2 regions of the Bacillus sp. PK6-025 genome follow, and region 1 is predicted to be linked to the other one. Evidence: predicted binding sites of a transcription regulator. Region 1 holds the regulator's gene; the other holds the start of a gene.
What was found. The regulator LexA, encoded in region 1, represses DNA repair genes until DNA is damaged. The targets are predictions, from matches to a motif close to CGAACATATGTTCG.
Positions count from the first base shown of each region.

Region 1 (11,586 bases):
TTTCATCATTTGATTAATTTTCTTCTGGGATGGTTTCATACCCATCTGCATCATCATCATGCGCAGCATTTGTTCATTAATTGGCGGATTTTTTTTCAAATAGTTCATCATATATTTACGAGCAATAAAAAATCCGAGTGCAACACCTGCGAGCAATGCTAAAACGCCCACTAGGATGACAACCCATAAATCCATTTAATTTCCTCCTTCATGTTGTCTCGTATAAAGTGTACTAAACCAAACGCTATTATACAACATTTACAGTCCAAATTCTTTTTTTTATACAAAATTTCTTTCTTTCACAGGGTTCAGCCAGCCGTAACGTTTCATATTAAAATCCATCGCAAGGAAACATGGACTTACTTTCCGCAAAACCTCAAAGAATACCGTTTCGGCATCGAATGGACCCTTCGCCAAAATCTCAATATGTCGGTCTTTGATAATAAAAGAAGCGCTTCCTTTTGGAACAATCAATCTGTATACATAGTCAACTTGTGTATAGTCTTCCCGGCAGAGGTTCATTTTCATTCTTTTGTGTATATGGGCTGCGGGAATCGGTTTTGTAATGAACTCGATCTGCTTGGCGGCTAATTGAGACTTTTGATCGGGGCTCGTCCAATGATAATCGTAAAACAGCTTGAACATGACAGACTCTCTTCCAAAATAATGGCTGGCAAATTCCTCTTCTATCAAATACGTATAATAATGGCGTTCCATCACTGTCTCATCCCCCTGTATCGAAGAATATATGCTTTCTATTATACAAAAGGGGGTTAGAAATAATTGTCTGATGATGATAAAAGAAGCGACTAATTTTGTCGAAATGAAAAAAAGAGAATGATCCGCAGATCATTCTCTTTCATATGCCCGATTAGCGATTTAACAGTTTTTTCACCCGGTCAACTACATTCGCAGGCGTAAAACCGTATTCTTTCATGATCGTTTCGCCGGGAGCTGAAGCACCGAAATGGTCGATTCCGAGAATGTCCCCGTCAGTGCCGGTATATCTCTCCCATCCGAGCGGTGATCCCATTTCAATTGCGAGACGCTTTGTCACATCAGTTGGAAGAACAGCGTTTTTATATTCGGCCGGCTGCTTGTCGAAACGATCCCAAGACGGAACGCTGACAACGGATACGTCAATGCCTTCTTTTTTCAGCTCGCTTTGTGCGTCAAGCGCAAGGCCAACTTCAGATCCGCTCGCAAGCAAGATCGCTTCCGGTTTTTCGTTTTGGCTTTTCGAAACGACATATCCACCTTTTTCAACGCCTTCATAAGCTGCTTCAGGAGACTGATCAATTGTCGGCAAGTTTTGACGTGTCAACACAAGCGCAGTCGGCTGACTTTTTGATTGAAGCGCCAGTTTCCAGGCTGCTGCTGTTTCATTTCCGTCTGCAGGTCTGATGACGGACAAGTTCGGCAGCGCACGAAGTGATGCCAGCTGTTCAATCGGCTCATGAGTCGGTCCGTCTTCTCCGACGGCAATGCTGTCATGTGTAAACACATATGTGACAGGAAGCCCCATTAATGCCGCAAGACGGATCGCAGGTCTCAGATAGTCGGAGAAAACGAAGAACGTTCCGCCGAATACGCGAAGGCCACCGTGGAGAGCCATTCCGTTCAAAGCTGCTCCCATCGCAAATTCACGTACACCGAACCAGATATTTCTGCCGGCGTAATCTCTCGCTGAAAAATCTCCGCCGTTTTTGATTGTCGTTTTGTTGGAGCCGGCCAAGTCAGCGGATCCGCCAAAGAAGAACGGCACTTGTTGTGCGATTCCGTTTAATACTTCCCCTGAGGATGCACGCGAAGCAAGGCTGCTTCCTTTCTCATACGCAGGTACTTTCTGATCCCAACCTTCAGGAAGCTCGCCCTTCATCGCAAGTTCAAGCTCTTCGGCAAGTTCCGGGTGGGCTTTCTTGTATGCGGAGAACAGCTCGTTCCATTCCGCCTCTTTTTTCTTGCCCGCTTCTTTCACTGTTTCGTTAAAGTGTTCGTACACTTCAGAAGGGACATGAAAATCTTCTTCGTATGTCCACTCATACGCTTCCTTCGTTAATTTCGCCTCTTCTGAGCCAAGCGGAGCACCGTGAACGCCGGATGTTCCCGCGCGGTTTGGAGAGCCGAAACCGATCGTTGTTTTCACTTCAATTAATGTCGGCTGCTTTTCATTTTGTTTCGCTTTCTCGACGGCCGCCGTAATCTCGGCAATGTTATTGCCGTCTTCAACATAAAGCACTTCCCAATTCATCGCTTCAAAACGCTGCTTCACATTTTCAGAGAATGAGCGGTTTAATTCACCGTCAAGCGAAATGTCATTTGAATCATAAAGCACGATGAGACGGCCGAGTTTCAAATGTCCCGCAAGCGAAGCCGCTTCCGATGAAATTCCCTCCATCAAGTCTCCGTCACCGCAAATGCTGTATGTATAATGATCAACGACGCGATAGTCGTCACGGTTGTAAGTTTCCGCAAGGTGACGTTCAGCAAGCGCCATTCCGACAGCCATTCCGATTCCTTGGCCAAGCGGGCCTGTCGTCGCATCTACACCCGGAGTATGTCCGAATTCCGGATGTCCAGGCGTTTTGCTTCCCCATTGGCGGAAATTCTTGAGGTCTTCAATTGAAACGTCATATCCGCTTAAGTGAAGCATGCTGTACAGAAGCATTGATCCGTGTCCGGCGGACAGCACAAAACGGTCCCTGTTAAACCAATTCGGATTTTCAGGGCTGACATTCATCATTTTTGTCCAAAGCGCATAAGCCATCGGAGCAGTCCCCATCGGCATGCCGGGGTGACCGGATTTAGCTTTTTCAATCGCGTCTATGGAGAGTGTTCGTATTGTTGCGACAGATTTTAATTCAATCGTTTTCATTATGATCCCCTTCCTGTATGGACTCTACTTTCTTATCATAAATCTACCCATCGGTTTTCACAACCATTTCAGCTCAAAAGCAGTGAAAAATGACGAATCTTTGCCTTCATTTTAAATTGTAGTATATACAAAAAGGGAATACGATATCGGCGTATTCCCCAAATTAATGCAATCGGCGGTTTCTTTTTTCCTGTTTGAGCTTTTCAGGCGTCACATCATTACCTTCAGGATCAACAATCGTCACAGTTTTCAACGTGTTTTTCATAGACGCGCGGACGCCTTGAAGATATTCCTGGCGAAGCTTCTGCTGTTCTGCTTTTTCTTCGTCTGTTAAAGATCCGCTCTTTGCTTTTTTGGCAAGCTCGTTAATTCTGGCTATTTTTTCATTAGAAATCATAAGATACTCCTTTGATTCGGTATATATCCATCATACTACTAAATCCGCTTTCGTTTGACAACAGATTAGTCTGCAAGGCCGTCCTTATACTCCTGGTAGCGGCGGTGAACGGTTGCTTTTGAAATGCTGTATCCGAACCCTCTCAACACGGCTGCAATCTCCGCAAACGTCAGCTTGTTCTCCCTGAGCCTGACGATTTCTGAAAGAGGCGCTTCGATCCGCTCTCTCCCGCCGCCTTCATTGCGGTGTTTCAGATTCCTCTCCGGGCGGTAGCCGTTTTCGACCGCCTTCTTCATTCCCCGCTTAATTTTCAGGTTATGTATTTTCCGCTGGTATTCTTCGACAATGCCGACAATCTCCAAAACCATCGAATCCGCTTCGGAAAGCTCAAGTTTTCCCCGGTGAGCCAGCGTGTAGATTTGAACGCCTTCTTTATATAAACAGTGAAGAAGGGCAATTTTGGCATTCCCTCTTCCAAGTCGCGTATCATCCTGTATTAAAACTGCGTCAATGTCTGATGTTTTGATTTCCTCGAGCAGATCGAAGACGCCGTCGCGGTCCATCTCATATCCGCTCGCCTGTTCGGAAATGACGTTCACGACGTTCATCCCGTGCTCGGCGGCAAGCGACTGGAGCTCTTCAGCCTGCCGTTTTAATGAGGTTTCCTGCTGCTCCTTCGCAGTGCTTACCCTGGTGTAAATAATCGCATTCATGGAAATCCCCTCAATCATTTATTCTACAACTGCAAGCTGATATTGATCGGAGTGCTGTTTGGCTACCGGCAGGACCAAAACATCGCCCGGTTTAATAACGGAGGTCGGCAGATTGTTTTTATCGGCGACCCATTCGATGAATTTTTGTTTGTCAGCGGGTTTTCCGCCTTTGATCCGGTCGGCCAGCTCCCACAATGTATCGCCTTCCTGCACTTCTATTTTAACATATTGCTTTCTTTCTTCGATTTTACCGGCAAAAGACACAAACAGAATACAGCAGCTGATCACAGCAGTAAACAGACTGACAAAAATCAATGATTCTCTTTTCATATCCATCACCCCAGAATGTTTGTTCGGTTTTATGATTTCAGTATACATACGAACAAATGTTTCTGTCAATCGTTTTTTTTCGAACCTATGTTTGTACTCAAAGGAAAAACATGCTATAATCTAGCTAAAATCGACGTTTTGAGGTGCAAAAAATGACGAAGCTATCAAAAAGACAACTTGATATTTTGCGTTTCATTAAAGAAGAAGTGAAACGCAAAGGCTATCCGCCTTCCGTCAGGGAGATCGGAGAAGCGGTCGGCCTGGCGTCAAGTTCAACGGTACACGGCCACTTGGCAAGGCTTGAAACGAAGGGATTGATCAGAAGGGATCCGACGAAGCCGAGAGCGATCGAAATTCTCGATACAGAGGAAGAAATTCACATTCCGAAAAACCAGGTTGTCAATGTCCCGGTCATCGGAAAGGTGACGGCCGGTACGCCGATTACCGCAGTCGAAAACATTGAGGAATACTTTCCGCTTCCAGACCGCCTGGCGCCGCCGGATGAGCATGTCTTTATGCTGGAGATCATGGGCGAAAGCATGATCGATGCCGGAATTCTTGATCAGGATTATGTGATAGTCAAACAGCAGAACACCGCAAACAACGGAGATATCGTCGTTGCGATGACCGAAGACGACGAAGCGACTGTTAAGCGGTTTTTCAAGGAAGAAACCCATATCCGCCTTCAGCCGGAAAACCCGACGATGGAACCGATCATCCTCCAGAATGTGACGATTCTCGGAAAAGTCATTGGCGTATTCCGCACGGTTCATTAAAAAACGGACTCATCAGCAAAACCGCCGGTCGGCGGTTTTTTTTCGCACGAAAAAACAGGCCCACATCCAGACGGAATGAAGGATGCGAGCCTGAAACAGAGGGATTGATCATATGCTTACATTACCATTATCCCCCAAACGAGTTTTCTTGTCAACAAAAATGTTTCCTTGAGGAAACATTTTTCATTGTCTCCCTTTTATCGAACGATAAACAAAATTCTCGTCCCGTCAGCGTAATCGCTCAGCCTGTTCCCGACCCAGGAGCCGGCTCCGCGGTTATCCGATGAGCTGACATATCTGACCGACGCTCCTTTTCCTCCTTCTTCACACATGGCCATCGGCCATTCGTCACGGTCAAAGCCCGGCTTAGTCGGAATCCCTTTTAATGATTCCTGACGGCGCTTATCCGCTCCAGATCTTTCAATTGTGCAGACATCTGAATGGCCCGCTTTGATCGCATCGCTTATATGAGCACCGGTTTCAGGATAGCGCGATGCCGGAAAATACAATACGTCATCATACCTTGCAACGCCTTCGGCATGCTGAGAAGAATATGCAGCCCCTCCCGAAAGCCCAAGCAGCACCAATGCGGAAAACAGCAGATGAACCGCCCATTTTTTGATCATGACAAAAACAACCTCCTCTTGTATATGCTGGTGTCACTAACAGATTAAGAGAGAATTGTTTTTGCTTTTCGGGCTCTTTGTGAAAAAGACGTTTAGATTGTGTAAATAAACGTAAGTTAAATGCTCGGGGCATACCCGTGAAAAACTGCATGTACTTTTTGCGTCCACTCTAAACGGTATACACGGGAGCCGTCAGGAAACATGCGGCTGCCGGATATGCAAATTTTTTCATCGTTGTATTTTTTAAAAATGATTCATTCACACAACAAAAAAACAGGCGGAAAATCCGCCTGTTTATACGGCAACTTCAAATGTCAGCTTGTCGCCGTGCTTATAGTCAATTAATTTAAAATCATCGATTGTAAAGTCATAAAAGTTTTTGATGTCCGGGTTGATCCACAGCTTCGGCGCTTCATATTGCTCGCGTTTCATCTGAATGTTTAAATTATCGATGTGACGGGTATAGATGTGACAGTCGCCGATATTGAAGATGTATTCGCCCAGCTCATAACCGAGGACTTGGGCGATCATGCGCTGCAAGACGTTATATTGGAACACATTGAACGGGTTGCCAAGCGCCATGTCATTGCTTCTCGCTCTTACTTCCAAAGAGAGCTTTCCTTCTTTCACATACCATTGCGTCTCATAGACGCAGGGCGTCAAGGCCATGCCGTCCAAGTCATCGGGATTCCACAGCATGGTCAAATGCCTGCGTGAAGACGGATTATGCTTTAACTGATGGAGCAAATAATCCACTTGATCGGCTTTCTGCCCGTTAACCGTTCTGTTTTTCTTCGCTAATTGATAGCCGTAGGCTGCTCCGATTGTGCCGTCTTCAAGCCGCCATTGATCCCAAATATGAACCCCCATATCGTTCAAAACTTGAACATCATTGGATTTCAGCTGCCAGATCCAAAGCAGCTCTTTGATGGCCGTTTTCCACGCCACCTTCTTCGTCGTCAAAATCGGCACTTCCGAATTGTCAAACCGCATTTTTTCGCTCATGATGCTCAGCGTATGAGCCGGCGTTCCGTCTGAATCCCACTTCGTCCGGACCTGATATTCTTCATCGGAGATCCCTGATTCAATAATTTTTTGAATGATTGCATTGTATTGCTGGTCATAATGGCTCATCTTATCCTCTCCTCTTTCCACATGATATGTATAAAATGAGTTTTTTTCAAGATTTAAGATCATGCGCGGGTTTGATAAATCTCCAACGCTTTCTTGATAACATTTTTATCGTATCCGGTGACATCATGGATTTTCTCAGTCCAGCCTTCGATTGTGTCCGGCTTCGCTTCTCTGTATAATCCTTTGCTCGTGCTAAGATATATGTCCCAGCCGCTGAATTCCCAATGCGCGATTTCATGTTGAAACGGAATTCTGCATTCCAGTAATGGCGCAGGCTTCAATGCCGCTTGCGAGCATTCAGCTGCCTCCCAAAAAACGGACATGTCAACAGGCTCTGTAGAGTAGACTTGAGTTGACACCTTTCCGTTCGGCCGATGGTAAAGGACCTTAACTCCGCCGGTTGTCGGCTTGACTTGAATTTGTGCTGCCGGGAAAAAACCGTCCAGCTTTTCACTGGTATAATCTTCACATTCGCAGTCGATCAGAATCGGCTGCAGCCATTGATCTCCCAGATCACATAAAAAGCGCCGTCCTCTTTCATCAAGCGCGATGACTGCGGCATGCGCGCGTTCTGTTTTGAACGAACGGCCGATCGGAAAAGCTTCCACTCCGTCTTTTGTAAACTCGTCCAGCAGCCAAATCGAAAGGTCAAAGCAATTGCCGGCAATGCCGTACTCTTGGTGGTGTTCCTTCATCATTGAGACGTTCCGCTGTTTCTGATCCCCTCCCTGATGATAAAACCATGCCTTTGTCAGCGTTTCCATCGGAAAAGCGTCGAATCTTCTCCACGTACGGAGAATGGCATCCGGAGCAAACATCATCTTCCCCCCTGTCCAGAAGCGATTGTTAACACTATTATATACGGGCGACCGAGACGAAAAAAATCCCTTAGCAAGGGATTTTTTCGTTTTATTTTCCTTTCTCATCAGTCGGAATCTGGATCAGGGAATTCGATCCTGTCGCTTTAGGCATTTTTCCGTCCCATTTTTGGATCCATTGATACTTGATCATTTCATCTGACATCGATTTTTTAATAATTTCATTATACTCGGCAATACCTTGGGCTTCGATCTTTTTCTTTTTCGCTTCCGCTTCGGCGATCTTCAGCTCTGTCTGCGTTCTTTCCAGTTCCTGCGAAGACTTCACGCGCGCGTCAATCGCTTCCTGGGTCGCTTTATCAGGCTTTGGCACACCGAGTGTTAAATCGTCAATGACAAAGCCGAGCCCCTTCATATCATCTGCAAATGTTTTTTGGATTTCTGCGGCGGCATCAGATGATTTTTGTCCGTATGTATCAATGACGGAGTATTTGGAAATCGACTTTCTTGCAGCGTCCCACAGCCTTGTTTTCAAGTAGCTGTTTTCGATTGATTCAATATCGACCGCTCCGAATTTATTAAACAATTCTACGACTTTATCAGGCTGAACGACATAGTTGTAGGCGATGTCCATTGAGATGTTTTTGCCGTCAGAAGTAGCCACTTGAATATCCTGATTGTTTACAGTCTGCATCCGCACCGGATATCTTGTGACTTTGTCAAACAGTCCGACTAAATGCCAGCCTTGATCAAGCGTTTCCGATTTCACCCCGCCATTCGGAGAATAAACGACGCCGACATATCCGTTCGGAATTTTCTCGATGAACAAGGAAGCTGTGAATCCTCCGATAATTAAAGCAACAGCGACAATGATTCCGCCGAGCAGCGTTTTGTTTTTATTCTTCTTTGGTTGTTTTTCATTCATCTTTGTCATCCTCCAGCGTTTTCTTTATTTTGCTCGCCCCGCTTCCGACTTTTTTAAAAAGCGGGCTTAACATAAGCCATACGCCAAACCCTATAATGGATAGCAATATGATCGAACCAATCATGACTTTCACTTTTGTTTCACCCCTTTTGCATTTGTTGATTGATCGTATGACTAAATAAAATCATTTCACTTATGTTTACGTTCATATGAACTTAAAGTTTCATTTTTTTAAAATGTAATAGAAAAAATTTTATCATTGCAATTGCGAAATCAATGGCATCGTTAAAGGATATGTCGGATAACTTACTCTTTATGCCGCGTATATCATGGCGTGTTCGCAGTCAAATGAAGACGAAGCGGCATGCCGAACCAACTATCAGCTGGGCACATACTAAAAAAAGAGCCAAATGATTGGCTCTTTTAAAAATATTAAATTTCAATTATTGTTGATTGCCCTTTTTAACCCATTCAGCTACAGTCACTGTGCGTTTAGCTTGATGTTTCACTGCAGCTTCCACGTCTTCAATCATCTTCCCGTTTTGATCGACTGTAACACTCGTTCCATATGGATTTCCGCCAGCCCCGAAGAGGACAGGATCAGTGTATCCCGGAGAAGCAATAATAGCTCCCCAGTGCATCATTGAAGTATATAAGGACAAGATTGTTGCTTCTTGACCACCATGTGGATTTTGAGCGGAGGACATTGCGCTTACAACCTTATTTACTGTCTTTCCGTTTGCCCAAAGTCCGCCTTGTGTATCAAGAAACTGTTTCATTTGGGATGCCATATTGCCAAAGCGTGTTGGTGTACTGAATATAATAGCATCTGCCCACTCTATATCTTCTGAGGATACGACTGGAATGTCCTTTGTTGCATCAACAGTGGATTTCCACACTTCATTTCCCTCAATGGCTGATTGCGGAGCCAATTCTTGTACTTTTAAAACTCTGACTTCAGCACCGGCTTCTTCTGCACCTTCTGCAGCCCATTTGGCTAATTGATAGTTTGTTCCGCCCATACTATAAAAAACTACAGCTAATTTTACATTTGACATATGATCCAGCTCCTTTGATTTTCTAAATAGTTTGTCTAAAAATCCCATGTTTTCACACCTGCTTTTTTGTTTTCTTTTCGGCAAACCTTTTAAGAACCACCCCCTTGAAGTGTTTCGCTGCCATTATTATTCCTTGCTAGAATAAACTTAAAACATTTCAATTTAATAAATCTCAATTTCGAGATATTATGGATGGTTATATTACTTCGGTCTTTTTCTGGTGAAGATTTCGCCAATCTTTGCGTAATCATGCCCGGCTAAACGACTGATGGCGCCGAGGCCTCTTGGATCGATTTTTCCATTTTCATAGATGCCGCTTTCGATATGATATTGAACGACTCTGCCTATCATAAAATCGCATCCGTCAGAGTGCTTATCTCCCAACTCTAATGAATACTCCAGAACACATTCCATACGCACTTTTGCTTCTATCACGCCCGGCACCGAGACTTTCATACTTTCAACGGGGGTTAACTCCGCTAACTGAACTTCACTTTGACTTGGTGGTAGGCTGGCGGCCGTTAAATTCATTTTTTCAACGTTTTGTTCATCAACGATATGGACCACAAATTCTTTGCTGTTCAAAATGTTTCTCGCTGTATCCTTTTGGCTCCCTTCAAAACGTTGAATAGAAAGGGAGATCATCGGAGGATTTGAAGATACAATATTAAAGTAGCTAAAAGGAGCTCCGTTTAAGACGCCCTCCTCTGATAAACTTGTAACAAATGCAACAGGTCTCGGTATAATACTCCCGATTAAAAACTTGTAGTTCTCTCTTTCTGTTTTTGTATTGGGATCAATGGACAGCATCGAATCACTTCCTTACAAAAATTAATCCAGCGCCTTCACTGTTACAGGAATTAATCTTCTTTCTAACTGCTCTCTGTAGTGTTCATACTGGGCCGGCAGCATTAACTGTTCTCCCATTGTTTCATACGATTCATCATGGGCGAATCCTGGTGGATCTGTTGCAATTTCAAATAAGATTTCCCCGTGTTCTCTGAAATAAATCGCGTTAAAATAATTTCTGTCTTGCACAGGTGTAACACGGTATCCGTTTTCCGCAACATATTTTTGCCATTCCAATTGATCATTGTCATCAATGGCTCTCCAGGCAATATGGTGAACTGTACCCGTCCCCATTTGTCCGCTTCCTATAGTTGTTAGCTTCAAATCAATTATATTTCCTATGTCACCAGCAGAACGAAAACGTACAAAATCTCCTTCTTCTCCGACTTTTTCAAGTCCCATGACCTTTTCTAATAATTCAGCCGTTTTTTCGGGTTGTTTGGATAACAGTGTTGCTCCGCCAAATCCTTTGATTGCATTGTCCGGTGTTATTTCCCCTACTTTCCAGCTGTTCTTTTCCCCTTGTTCTCTTTCGACAATTTCCAGATGAAGACCATGAGGATCATCGAACTCCAAGTATTCCTCTCCAAAACGGTTCATTTTTGTATAAGGCACATTGAATTTTGCTAATCTGTTTTCCCAAAAAGCCATTGCGCCTTTAGGAACGACGTAAGAAGTCACTCCCACTTGACCATCTCCAATGACTCCTCGACGGGCACCTGCCCAAGGAAAGAATGTAATAATCGTTCCCGGTTTCCCGCCTTCATTGCCAAAATAGAGGTGGTATGTTCCCGGATCATCAAAATTAACGGTTTTTTTTCACTAAACGTAAACCAAGAACGCCAGCGTAAAAATCCACGTTCTCTTGCGGATGGCCGACAATCGCTGTAATGTGATGGATTCCGCTTGTTTTCTTTTTCATTCCACTTCACTCCTCTTTCATGAAACATAGCTTTATGATGAGAAATACGTTACAAATTCATTTACAGGTTTTCTAAATCCCCGTGGTTTTTCTGCTTTTTATTTTTTCCTTCTTTAAAAGATCAAAATCAATGGACAAGCATCCCTGCCTTTTTCTTTATAGG
Region 1 is NZ_CP096509.1:2,024,320-2,035,905, reverse strand. Features, by position in the region: gene M1D67_RS10660 (YneF family protein) at 1-195, opposite strand, end outside; gene sirA (sporulation inhibitor of replication protein SirA) at 280-717, opposite strand; gene tkt (transketolase) at 872-2,875, opposite strand; gene M1D67_RS10645 (DUF896 domain-containing protein) at 3,039-3,272, opposite strand; gene M1D67_RS10640 (YneB family resolvase-like protein) at 3,338-3,985, opposite strand; gene yneA (cell division suppressor protein YneA) at 4,004-4,315, opposite strand; gene lexA (transcriptional repressor LexA) at 4,468-5,091, shown strand; gene M1D67_RS10625 (NucA/NucB deoxyribonuclease domain-containing protein) at 5,289-5,717, opposite strand; gene M1D67_RS10620 (thymidylate synthase) at 6,012-6,851, opposite strand; gene M1D67_RS10615 (hypothetical protein) at 6,911-7,672, opposite strand; gene M1D67_RS10610 (prohibitin family protein) at 7,761-8,594, opposite strand; gene M1D67_RS10605 (hypothetical protein) at 8,587-8,727, opposite strand; gene wrbA (NAD(P)H:quinone oxidoreductase) at 9,038-9,652, opposite strand; gene M1D67_RS10595 (flavin reductase family protein) at 9,854-10,462, opposite strand; partial or broken gene M1D67_RS10590 (ring-cleaving dioxygenase) at 10,484-11,423, opposite strand.

Region 2 (11,586 bases), 890 kb from region 1:
CAATATAGCAGGATCCTGCCCCAGCTTGCACGAAACAGCAGGCGGTCCGGATCGCTTCAAGTCCAGCGCTGCATTGACGGTCTATCGTCATTCCTGAGACGGAAGCGGGAAGACCGGCGGCAAGCGCGGATAAACGGGCGATGTTGCCGCCCGGTCCGACCACGTTTCCGAGGATGACCTCGTCCAATATCCCGTTCAGCGGCTTTGCGAGGTGCTTGATCAGGGAGGCGGCCAGATCATGGGGCTCGGCATTTTTCAATAAGCCGTTTTGTCTGGCGAGCGGCGTTCTTTTGGCGGCCGTGATAACAGCTTTCATCTGATCACGTCCTTCAGCTGTTCTTTCAGAAGGTGACGGGCGACTTTTCCTCCGGAAGTATGCGGAATCTGTTCGAGATAGTGCCACATTCTCGGCACTTTGTACGGAGCGAGTCGGCTTTTGCAATATGTTTTAAGCTCTTTAACCGGGGCTTTACCCTTAATGACGGCTGCCGCTTTTTCTCCCCAGTAATCGTCGCGGATGCCGATTACTGCAGCTTCTTCCACTTCCGGGTGTGACAGGAGAACACCTTCAACCTCTTCGGGGAAAATATTGATGCCGCCGTAGACGATCATGCTGTTCTCCCGTCCTGTTATGTACAGGTAACCGTCTTCATCCATCCAGCCCATGTCATCGACTGTCATCCAGCCGTTTTCATCAATCGGGGAGGCGGCGGCCGCTTCTTGGAGGTAGCCTGAAAACAGCATCGGGCTTTTCACGAAAATTTTGCCGACCTCCCCGGTTCGGACTGCTTCCCCTGAGCTTGAACGGATGGCAACGTCAACATTGTGAAAAGGCCGTCCGACAGAGTCCGGCTTCACATGAAAGTCTTCCGGAGCGGACACAGAGACGAAGCTCATCTCAGAAGTTCCATAAAAATCGAATAAAGAAAGATGCGGATACGCTTTTTGAATCGCTTTTTTTGCCTGCCTGCTCCAATTGGCGCCTGAAGAAATGACCTTGACCGGTTTATCGATTCGCCTGTTCTCCGCTCTCAGGGCTTCAGTCATCGTCGGCACCGTGAACAGCGTTGTCACGGGATTCCGGGCGACTGCGTTTTCGAGCCGGGACGGTGAAAATTTTTTCAGAAGGTAGACGGTTCCGCCGAGATACAGCGTTGTCATTGCTCCGTATAAAAAATGCGAGAAGAAGAGCGAGCCGGGTATCACGACGCTGTCTCCGGCTGATAGCTGAAAATCCCTGCTGCTGATGCGGAAGCTTTCGACCCAGGAGCGATGTGATCTGATGAATGCTTTCGGAGCTCCGGTAGACCCGGATGTAAAGCCGATGTAAAACGGTTCATCATCAAATGTGCGAGGTTCCAGGACCGGAGCGTGATTGATTTCGTCAAGGCATTCGTTCAGAAGCAGTGTTTGTTCAAGAGCAGGGAACGGCTGATCCGAGATGAACAGTTCGGCTTTGCAAAGAGAAAGCTTTTCCCGGCATTCAGACGGGCTCCAGCGCGGATCAAACGGAACGGCCGTCCAGCCGGCCATCGCCGCTCCCGCGAACAGCAGCAAAAAAGGCAGTCCGTTTGGAAGCGAAAAGGCCATCCTTTTATTCTTTGTTTTTTTCGCGCTGAGCCAGCCGGCCGTCCTGCATACTAACTGGTGCCATTCCAGATAGCTGACAGACATTTCATCTATTTGAACAGCCGTTTTCTGAGGATAGCGTTTGGCATGGTATTGATAAGTCTCAGTAATTGGCACGGTTTCATTCCTCCTAAGCTGCATTCCTGCTTACGTCGTTTTTGAGCGCTTTTCTCAATCTTAGCACGAGAAAGGCGGCTGCGGCGGATTTTAGCAGGTCTCCGGGTACATACACCAGGCAGAGCTTCATCGCTTCGGTAAGAGGAATTTGCATCAGAAACGCCTGGACAGGGACGCCTGCCGTGTATAACAGCAATACGCCGAATAAGAGATGAATGAAAAAGAGGTTTCGAACATGTAAAACTTTAAGTTTGCCGACGGCCCATGAGATGCAAAAAGCTGCGACAGGGTAGGCGAGCAAGTAGCCGGCGCTTGGTCCCATGAAGACGCCGATTCCGCCCCTTCCTCCTGATAGGAGAGGCAGCCCGCTTGCGACTAGCAGCAAAAAGACGATAAGACTGAGTGCCGCGTTCCGCGGTTTGTTGACTCCGCCGGCGAGCATGACGCCAAGCGTTTGAAACGTAATCGGTACGGGCGTGAACGGCAGGGAGATCGGCGGGAAAAAGCCGAGCACTGCCATGATGGCTGTGCTAAGCGAGATAAATGTCATATCTTTGACTTGCATAGTAGACTCGATTCCTTTCAAATAACGTAATAGAATCAAAGTATCACTTGAAGCTCTATAATGTCAACTTTGTTTTTGTTTAGGTTTACAAAAAGGAGATCGAAAGAAAAAACACAGGCCATGAGTTGACCTGTGTACAGGAATGATTTATTTTTTTGTCAGCTCTACGAGAGAATCGACTGAAACCGCGACTTGTGACACGGCGGCATTCACATCTTGAAGGCCGCTTAAAAATGCCTGCAGATCGCCTTCGATTCGGCCGCTTTGCTCTTTGCTCGTTTTCATATTGGAGACGATATCATCGAATAGATGATTGATCTCCGACATCTTGTCTTTGCTTTCGTTCACGAGCTGGTTTACATCTGTAATATGCTTCGTGACGATCGAGATTTGCGCGTTTGTGTTATTGACGAGCTCAGATACGGTGGAGACGGTTTTTTTCGTATCATCGGACAGCTTTCTGACTTCGTTTGCGACGACTGCGAACCCTTTGCCGTGCTCCCCCGCTCTTGCAGATTCGATCGAGGCGTTGAGCGAAAGCAAATTCGTCTGCTCGGCAATGCCTGTTACGATTCCGAAAATCTTTTCGATCTGCAGCGCGATTTCTTCCAGCTTTTTAATTTCCTGCTCGATTTGCGTCATGCTGCTTCCCATTTGATTCAGCTGGTGTTCCTGCTCCTCAAGCTCCTTTTTTCCGCCGATCGATTTTTGTTCGACAGAAACAGCTGTCTTCGTTCCGGCTCTTGACGTTTCGGCGATTTCGGACGATTTGTCGACCAATTCCTGTACAGCGCCCGTTGTTTCGGCAAATAAAGCGGCCAAAGAACCGGAAGTATCTTTGATTTGCCGGTGAAGGTCATTTTTGCTCTCTTCATCAAGTCTGCGGAGCCTTGCATGCTCGTCTTCAAAGGCCTCGAGGACGATCTGCTGTTCGATGTTGAGAATTTTGGTGACGGCTTTGACTGACCGCCTGTATTCCTCATCGGATAATGCGTTTTCAAAGATTGACAGCATGGAAAGAAGGAGATCTTGAAATGCCCCCAGATACCACTTTGGCAAGAGCCCAATCCGAAGATGAACGTGGGCGATCCGGATCCTTTTTTCTAAAAAGGCTTCGTCGATGACACCTGAAAACATTTCCTGGATGTGGATCGTCAATGTCTTTTTGAGACGGTCAACTGAGCTGTGGTCATGGATGATCTCCATCAAAGAGTTTTCATGCTCAAGGTTTTGGTAAAACCGGGTGACGATGGTTTCGATATGTTCAGTGACTAAAGGCTTCAGCCTGCTCAGCACCCAAAGATCCTCATCCGTCAAATCGACCATTGCCAGCTGTTTTTTAAATTCTGCGTGCTGATTGAGCCTGATTCTTTTTGTTTGGTCAGGACCTTCTTCAGCAAAGAATGATCGTTCTGTCTTTCTATCCTTTTTGAATAACACGATCGTATCCCCCTGTAATCGTTAATGATAAAACTGCCGTTTTTATGAAATTTCCAGCATTTATCTTTTTATCGGCAATTTTTCATTACTTTTTAACTTGTACACCTCAGCTTTCCGGATCTTTCAGAGGTTCTACGGCAGGACCCTCGATGACATCGCCGTCGACCGAAAACCTTGAGCCGTGGCACGGACAGTCCCACGTCTTTTCTCCGTCGTTCCACTCGACTTCGCAGCCCATATGGGTGCATGTTGTGTCAACCAGATGAAGCTCGCCTTTTTCATCGCGATAAGCACCCGCACGTTTCCCGGCATGTGATACGACCGCACCTTCTCCGTTGACAAGGTCTTCCGGCTTCCTGATCGGCTGTTCGAGTTTTCCTTCGGCAAAGTGTTTTGCAACATCCGCGTTATAGGAAATGACTTTTTTGATGCTTGGATCCGGGTGGAAACGGGCCGGTTGAAAGACGGCTTGATAAGGATTGTCTTCGCCTGCGATATGGTCTGTCATCAACTGCGCGGCGAGGGTGCTTGTTGTCATGCCCCATTTCCGAAAGCCGGTGGCGACGAGAATGCGCTTTTCTTTCGGATAGATCGGCCCGATATACGGAATTTTGTCAAGCGTGATTAAATCTTGCGCTGACCAGCGGTAAGGGATCGATTCAATGCCGAACACGCCTTCTGCAAATGATTCAAGCGCCTGATAATGCTTGATTGTATCCTCTCCCTGGCCGGTTTTGTGGCTTTCACCGCCGACAAGAACCATTTCTTCTCCGTCAATCGTCACCGAACGGAGCGAGCGTGAAGGCTGATCTATACTTAAATACATGCCGCCTGGATACGGCGTTTTCGGCTTGACGGCAAGCACGTATGACCGGCTCGGCTCAAGCCTTGCAAAATAGAAGCCTTTTTTATCATGAAACGGAAAGTGCGTGCAGCACGCGACATAATCGCTGAAGATTTGATGCACGTTTCTTGTCAGCACTCTTGGCCGGTCGCCTTCTTTGATTTCTTTAGCCGCCGTGTTTTCGTAAATTTTTCCGCCGGCTTCCAGGACGGCCTCTGCAAGGTGTTTCAAATAGTGGAGCGGATGAAACTGGGCCTGGTTTTTCATAACAAGTCCTGCTTTCATATCGATTGGAACGGGGAGATCTTTGATGAATTCCCTGTCAATCCCGAGCTTTTGGTATGCCTCATATTCCTTTCTGATTTTTTGTACCGATTGTTCTTCAGTTGTGTAAATGCACGCGTCCTGTTCTTCAAAATCGCACGGGATCTTTTGCTCAAGCACGAGGTTTTTGATAAAGGACAGCGCCTTGAGGTTTGCTTCATAATACAGTCTCGCATTCGGCATTCCGATGTGCCCGATCAGCTCATCATAGATCAGATCATGCTGTGCGGTGATTTTGGCTGTCGTATAGCCGGTTGTTCCGTCAAGTATCCGCCCGGATTCGATCAAGACGACGCTGTAGCCTTTTTTCGTCAGTAAATAAGCAGTCGTCAGTCCGGTCATGCCGCCGCCGATGACGGCGACATCTGTTTTGACATCTTCAGACAGTTCTTCGAATTTAGGAAGATCTGTACTGTTTCTCCAATACGATTCAGGCGAGTCCGGCAGTTTTTGTTCTTGATTGCTCACAAGGTTCCCTCCATCATCCATCTGTTTTGTTCTTAAATTTTCCCAATTGAGAAATATTCATGCATGTGAAACGGCTTGTCATAAAAAAGGGGCGTTTTCATAAAATAGTAAGGTTGAATCGATGTGAAGGAGGGAATCGTTTTGAGCAAACAGCCGAAGAAAGTACTGCCTCCCCAGCACCAAACGCAGCGTCCGGGATTGGAGTATTTGATGGATCCCCGGCCCGTTTTCGACCGGCCGAAACGAGAGCGGAAACTGGCCGGGAAAACCGCGATTATTACGGGAGGAGACAGCGGAATCGGCCGTGCCGTATCCGTTTTGTTTGCGAAAGAAGGCGCGAACATTGTCATTGTCTACTTAAATGAACACCGCGATGCAGAAGAAACAAAGGGGTATGTGGAAAAAGAAGGGGTCGGATGCAAGCTGATCGCAGGAGACATCGGAGGCGAGGCTTTTTGCAACGATATTGTGCGCCAGGCAAAGGAAGCATTCCCAACGATCGATATACTCGTCAATAATGCGGCTGAACAGCATCCGCAAAAGGGAATCGAAAAAATTACAAGCCATCAGCTGATCCGAACGTTTCAGACGAATATTTTTTCAATGTTTTATTTGACAAAAGCTGTGCTGCCGCATTTGAAAAAAGGCAGCTCAATCATCAATACCACTTCGATTACGGCTTATGCCGGCAATGAAAGGCTGATCGATTATTCTTCGACGAAAGGAGCGATTACATCATTTACGCGTTCGCTCGCTTTGTCGCTTGTCGATCAGGGCATCCGTGTGAACGGGGTGGCGCCGGGTCCGATTTGGACGCCGCTGATCCCGTCGACGTTTACGGAGAGAGAGGTCGAAATATTCGGTTCAACAACGCCGATGGAACGGCCCGGACAGCCTGCTGAAGTGGCGCCGAGCTATTTGTTTCTAGCCAGCGACGATTCTTCCTACATGACGGGCCAAGTGCTCCATGTCAACGGCGGAACGATTATTAACGGATAAAAAGGCCGGGACTATTTCATAAGCCGGCTTTTTCCGCGTAAAAAAGCCAATCCGGGAGGGATTGGCCGTTAAGCGTGCTTTTTCAGCGCTGTATATTCTCTTGAAAGCTCAAGGAAAGATTGCTTATCTCCTTTGTCTAATGCTTCATTAATCTTCTTGTTCAGCGTGTGCAAACGCCGTTTAAAAAGCGATTCATCAAGGACCATTTGAATGTAGATATCCGTGATGGTTACATCAAGTTCTTTCACCTTTTGGGTATTGCGGGACTTCATGAGCTCAGCGTACGACTTTTTCTCTTTCATAAAGATTCCCCCTGATGCCTTTTTTATAGTATATGGATTACGCAACAAAAAATCAATAAGTATTTATAATTTTTAGATAATTATTTGGAGATGCGTGTTTATAAGAATAAAAGTTTGTATATTTGGACTAAGAAATACGGATTTAATCGAACAAAATATAAAAATTGCATTTTAAAAACATATTTTCAAATTAATTGGAAAAAATCCTGTCGTTTTGTAAAGGATAATGTTAGATTAATAGTATAAATTTACTAACGATTAGGAGGATCAAGATGAGCACAGAGGATATGACAAAAGATACGTATGAAGTAAACAGTTCGACAATGGCTGTCCTGCCTCTGGGAGAGGGGGAGAAACCCGCTTCAAAAATACTCGAGACCGACAGGACTTTCCGCGTCAATATGAAGCCGTTTCAGATCATCGAAAGAAGCTGCCGCTATTTCGGATCGAGCTATGCGGGAAGAAAAGCGGGCACATATGAGGTCATTAAAGTTTCCCATAAACCGCCGATCATGGTGGATCACTCAAACAATATTTTTCTTTTTCCCACATTTTCCTCAACTCGTCCTCAGTGCGGGTGGCTTTCCCATGCGCATGTTCACGAGTTTTGCGCGGCAAAGTATGACAACACGTTTGTCACGTTTGTCAACGGGGAAACGCTGGAGCTGCCCGTATCCATCACATCTTTTGAAAACCAGGTTTACCGAACGGCATGGTTGAGAACAAAATTTATCGACCGGATTGAAGGAAACGCCATGCAGAAGAAACAGGAATTTATGCTTTATCCGAAGGAAGACCGGAATCAGCTGATATACGAATTCATCCTCAGGGAGCTGAAAAAGCGCTATTGATCGGGAGCGGCTTTGAATAAATAGTGCTCAAGAAGCGCGGATACCTGATTGCGGATGCGGGGATTAAAATAGTTATGCTCTTCTTCGTATCCTTCATATATAAAAGAGTACATCGTAAAGGCTTCGTCCCGTGACACTTCGTGCACCTTGATTTTCCGTCGGCGCAATTCATTTTTCACGTCGTACAGATCGCGCTGGGCAAGCTTTAACGCCTGTTCGATCAGACGTTGATAGGGGTCTTTCAGCTTGAATGGCCCCTGCTGGATGATTTTCATGTCCCGGTTTAATATGCTGACGGTCATCGGGAGGTAAATCGCCTTTTCAATCATATCCCTGGCTTCGGCGGGAATTCTTGTCATGGCTTTTCTCCTCATTTCTTTTGTTGATAAGGAACGTTTGTTCTGTTTTTATTTTACACGAAAGACGGCCTTTTAATCAAGAACGGGAAAAAATGACTAAAATGATCAAGTTGTTTCAGACTAATACAGAAAACATCGAGACGGATGATTTAAAGTTTTTGATTTAAAGTGTAGAATAGAAGTAGACAACCGCCCTGAGGAGAATCAATGTTGGAGCAATTATTCAGCTATTTTACAGAAGAGAATTTAACAGAGTTTTTTCAGAGCTACAGGGCTTTTGGTCCTTTTGTAGCCGTTCTGCTGCCGTTTATTGAAGCGCTGCTCCCGTTTTTACCCCTGCTCGTGTTTGTTGTCGCCAATGTAAATTCGTTCGGTTTATGGCAGGGGTTCTTGTTGACGTGGATCGGGGCATCTTTAGGCTCTATAGCAGTTTTTCTTTTTATCCGCCATTTCGGCCAGCAAAGAGCACTCGGTTTTATCCGCAGGCATCCATCCGTAAAAAAACTGATGATCTGGGTGGAAAAACGGGGCTTCGGTCCGCTGTTTCTCCTGCTTTGCTTTCCATTCACGCCTTCGGCTGCGGTAAATGTTGTGGCAGGACTTTCGAGAGTCAGCCTGCTGCCTTTTTCACTGGCGGTGCTTTGCGGCAAGTTCGTGATGATTTTTATGGTGAGCTTTGTCGGCCATGATCTGAAGGCGCTTTTTACCCAGCCTTTGCGGACAGCTGCCGTGATCATCGTCATACTGATCTTATGGTACGCCGGAAAACGGGTTGAACATCGTCTGAACGTGAGATTCAGCCAGAGAGAGAAAGACTAGGGGGACACAGAATTGAAAAAGCGTTTTTTGGTCATAGCCGGGGTGCTGCTTGTCATCGTCGTCGGAATTCAGGTCAAAAATGCCGTTTTCATTGAATATAAAGTAGAAGGCGTCAGCATGAATCCGACCTTTCAGGAGGGCAACGAACTTTTGATCAACAGGTTCGCCCACCACTTTAAAACAATCAGCCGATTTGACATCGTGCTGTTTAAAGGACCTGACAAAGATATATTCATTAAAAGGGTGATCGGGCTTCCGGGCGAAACCCTCCGGTATGAAGATGATCAGCTGTATATCAACGAAGAAAAGATCAAAGAGCCTTATCTGGACGATTTAAAGGCCGTCACTGCCGGAGGGGACTTGACAGGGGATTTTACGCTGAAGGAAGTGACCGGAGAGGAAAAGGTGCCTGAAAATGAGTACTTCGTCCTCGGGGACAACCGGATCCACAGCTTTGACAGCCGCCATTTCGGCTTTGTTTCAGACCGGGACATCGTCGGGATTGTGACGGAAAGAATTGATAAAAAGTGATTGGAGAATGCGGCGGAAAGCAAGCGCCCGGCCGAAAGGAATACGATGTCGCAATTGTCGTGTCCGAAAATGCCAAATTGCAGAACAGCATCAAAAAAGACGTATTCGCAAGAAAAGCCCGGGATTCCGGGCTTTTTTTCTTGCTATTTCAGTTTGATCGCATTGATTCGTTTTTGCAGCTTCGTTTTTTCGGCGGATGCTTTCAGCTTGCTGACCGCTGATTGCGCTGCCGATTTTGTTTTTTTCGTTCTCTTTTGTTCGGCCGTTTTAACTTTGGCTTTCGCCGCTGCCACTTTTTTGTTATAGGCTGACGCGGCTTGCTTTTTCGCGGTGTTCAGCTTTTTTTGCAGATTTGATTTGTTTTTTCCGGCAGGCAGCTCATTAATCGCTTTTTGCGCTTTGCCGAGGTTTGAGTCTGTGGCCGCTTTTTCAGCTTTGGCAACGGCCTGCTTTGCGGTGTTCAAGAGGCTTGAGCGGACCGCGTTGATCCGTTTTTGCAAATTCGTTTTGAAAGTGCCGCTGTCGAGTTCATTGACCGCTTTTTGGGCTGCGTCGGCATTGGTTTTCTTTTTTTGCTTCTCTGCGAGTTTTACTTTGCTTTCGGCTGTCTTTTTAAGCTGCTCTTTAACAGCATCGAGCCTCTTTTTCAAAGCGGTTTTATCGGCGTTTGCAGGCAGCGGTTCGATCGCTTTTTGCGCGGTTTGAATGTCCGCTTTTTTCTTTGTCTTTTCCGCTTGTCCGACTGCTTTTTGCGCTTTCTCCAACGGCTGTGTGATCTCTTTGAAGCGGATTAATCCATAGCCGAACAAATGATCACGGCCGGGAGCGCCCAAATCGCTTGTATAAAACTGCATTTTCTTGCGCAGCTCAGCATTTGAAGCGGTTGGGTACAGCTGTTTCAAAAGTGCAAACATTCCGGTGACGTGCGGCGTTGCCTGTGAAGTGCCGCTTCCGATTGCATAGCCGCGATCGGAAGATGTACTGATAATCGATGTGCCCGGAGCGGCAAACTCGACGGCGCTGCCGGTGTTGGAAAATGAGGCGATCTGATTTTTTTCGTTGGTGGCCGAGACGGCAATGACGCTGCTGTAGGCGGCCGGGTAATAAACGGATTTTCCGTTTCCGGCATTTCCGCTTGCACCGACTAAAATCATTCCCCGTTTGTATGCTCTATCTACTGCATCGTGGAGAACTTGACTGTCGCCTGAAACGACGAGGCTCATATTGATGATATCGATTCCGTGCTGGATCGACCAATCGATGCCTTGTAAGATGCCTTTCAGATCCCCCGAACCATTCCGGTCCAGCGCTTTTACGGCATACAGCTGCGCGCCGGGCGCGAGACCGTCGATCCCCCGTCCGTTATGCTTCGCTCCGATGATTCCGGCAACATGTGTTCCGTGGCCGTTATCATCACGGTATGAAGCGGTATAGCCGACCATCGATGCACCGCCTGCGATTGACAGCTCTTCATGGGGGGAAATCCCGCTGTCAATAACCGCAATTTTCACCTGTTTCCCTGTCAAACCTTTATTCCAAGCCAGTGCGGCTTGAATCGGCTTGATGTTCCACTGTGAAAACGCGGAGGCGGTTTGCGCTGTGCTGCTGGAGACAGCTTTTAGAACGGTGCTGTCGGCAGCAGCTACCGGGAGGTTGTCTTCGACATACAGGACGTCGGGATCTTGTTCAAGTTCCCGCACTGTTTTGTCGTCCGCAGTAACAGCAGCTGCGGGAATGTGCCGGTAAACGTGTTCTACCGTGTCTGCTTGTTCGATGACGTTTTCTTTTCCGCTGGCATTTTTATATACGACAATGACTTCGTTTTCCTGCTTATTGCTTTCCGCTTGAATGCGGGGTGAATTTGCGGAAAAACCGACGAACATTGCAGCGGACACCGCGATTTTCCATAACTTTCTCATCCGGCTCTCCTCCTTATTTAGCGGCATTCGCTATATATATCGGAGAATTTTTGAATTTTCAAAGAGAAAGAAAGCCGGTCTTAAGGGCGCTCGTCGTGCAACTCAGTTCTTGAAATGTTAAGAACGCTGCTATATCAACGTTTGGGGAGCCTTCCTGTTTATTTGGGAAGTGCTTTTTTAATAAATTGTAGGTTTGTTTAAAAAAGAGCCATCTTTTTTACCTGATTGCTTTTATAGAAATGAGAGAGATGGGAAAAATAGGACTAGCTTCTATCGATGAATCTTTCATCGATATTTTTAAGCAGATGCCTTTTGTCTAAAATGTATAATGTTACTTTTGTTTTTGTTGAAAGTGAACAATGTTATTGACTGGCTTATAACCTACAATTTAATTAAATAATAAAAAGGGAGCGTGTCAT
Region 2 is NZ_CP096509.1:1,138,843-1,150,428, forward strand. Features, by position in the region: gene M1D67_RS05775 (acetyl-CoA C-acyltransferase) at 1-316, opposite strand, end outside; gene M1D67_RS05780 (AMP-binding protein) at 313-1,746, opposite strand; gene M1D67_RS05785 (biotin transporter BioY) at 1,760-2,311, opposite strand; gene M1D67_RS05790 (methyl-accepting chemotaxis protein) at 2,459-2,965, opposite strand; partial or broken gene M1D67_RS05795 (protoglobin family protein) at 3,266-3,637, opposite strand; gene M1D67_RS05800 (FAD-dependent oxidoreductase) at 3,858-5,408, opposite strand; gene M1D67_RS05805 (SDR family oxidoreductase) at 5,529-6,386, shown strand; gene M1D67_RS05810 (IDEAL domain-containing protein) at 6,455-6,688, opposite strand; gene M1D67_RS05815 (competence protein ComK) at 6,961-7,539, shown strand; gene M1D67_RS05820 (YhjD family protein) at 7,533-7,898, opposite strand; gene M1D67_RS05825 (TVP38/TMEM64 family protein) at 8,106-8,717, shown strand; gene lepB (signal peptidase I) at 8,730-9,248, shown strand; gene M1D67_RS05835 (S8 family peptidase) at 9,392-11,167, opposite strand.
Region 2: a site for LexA is predicted at 7,929-7,942, ahead of M1D67_RS05820 (YhjD family protein). Genes of this name have one in related genera too.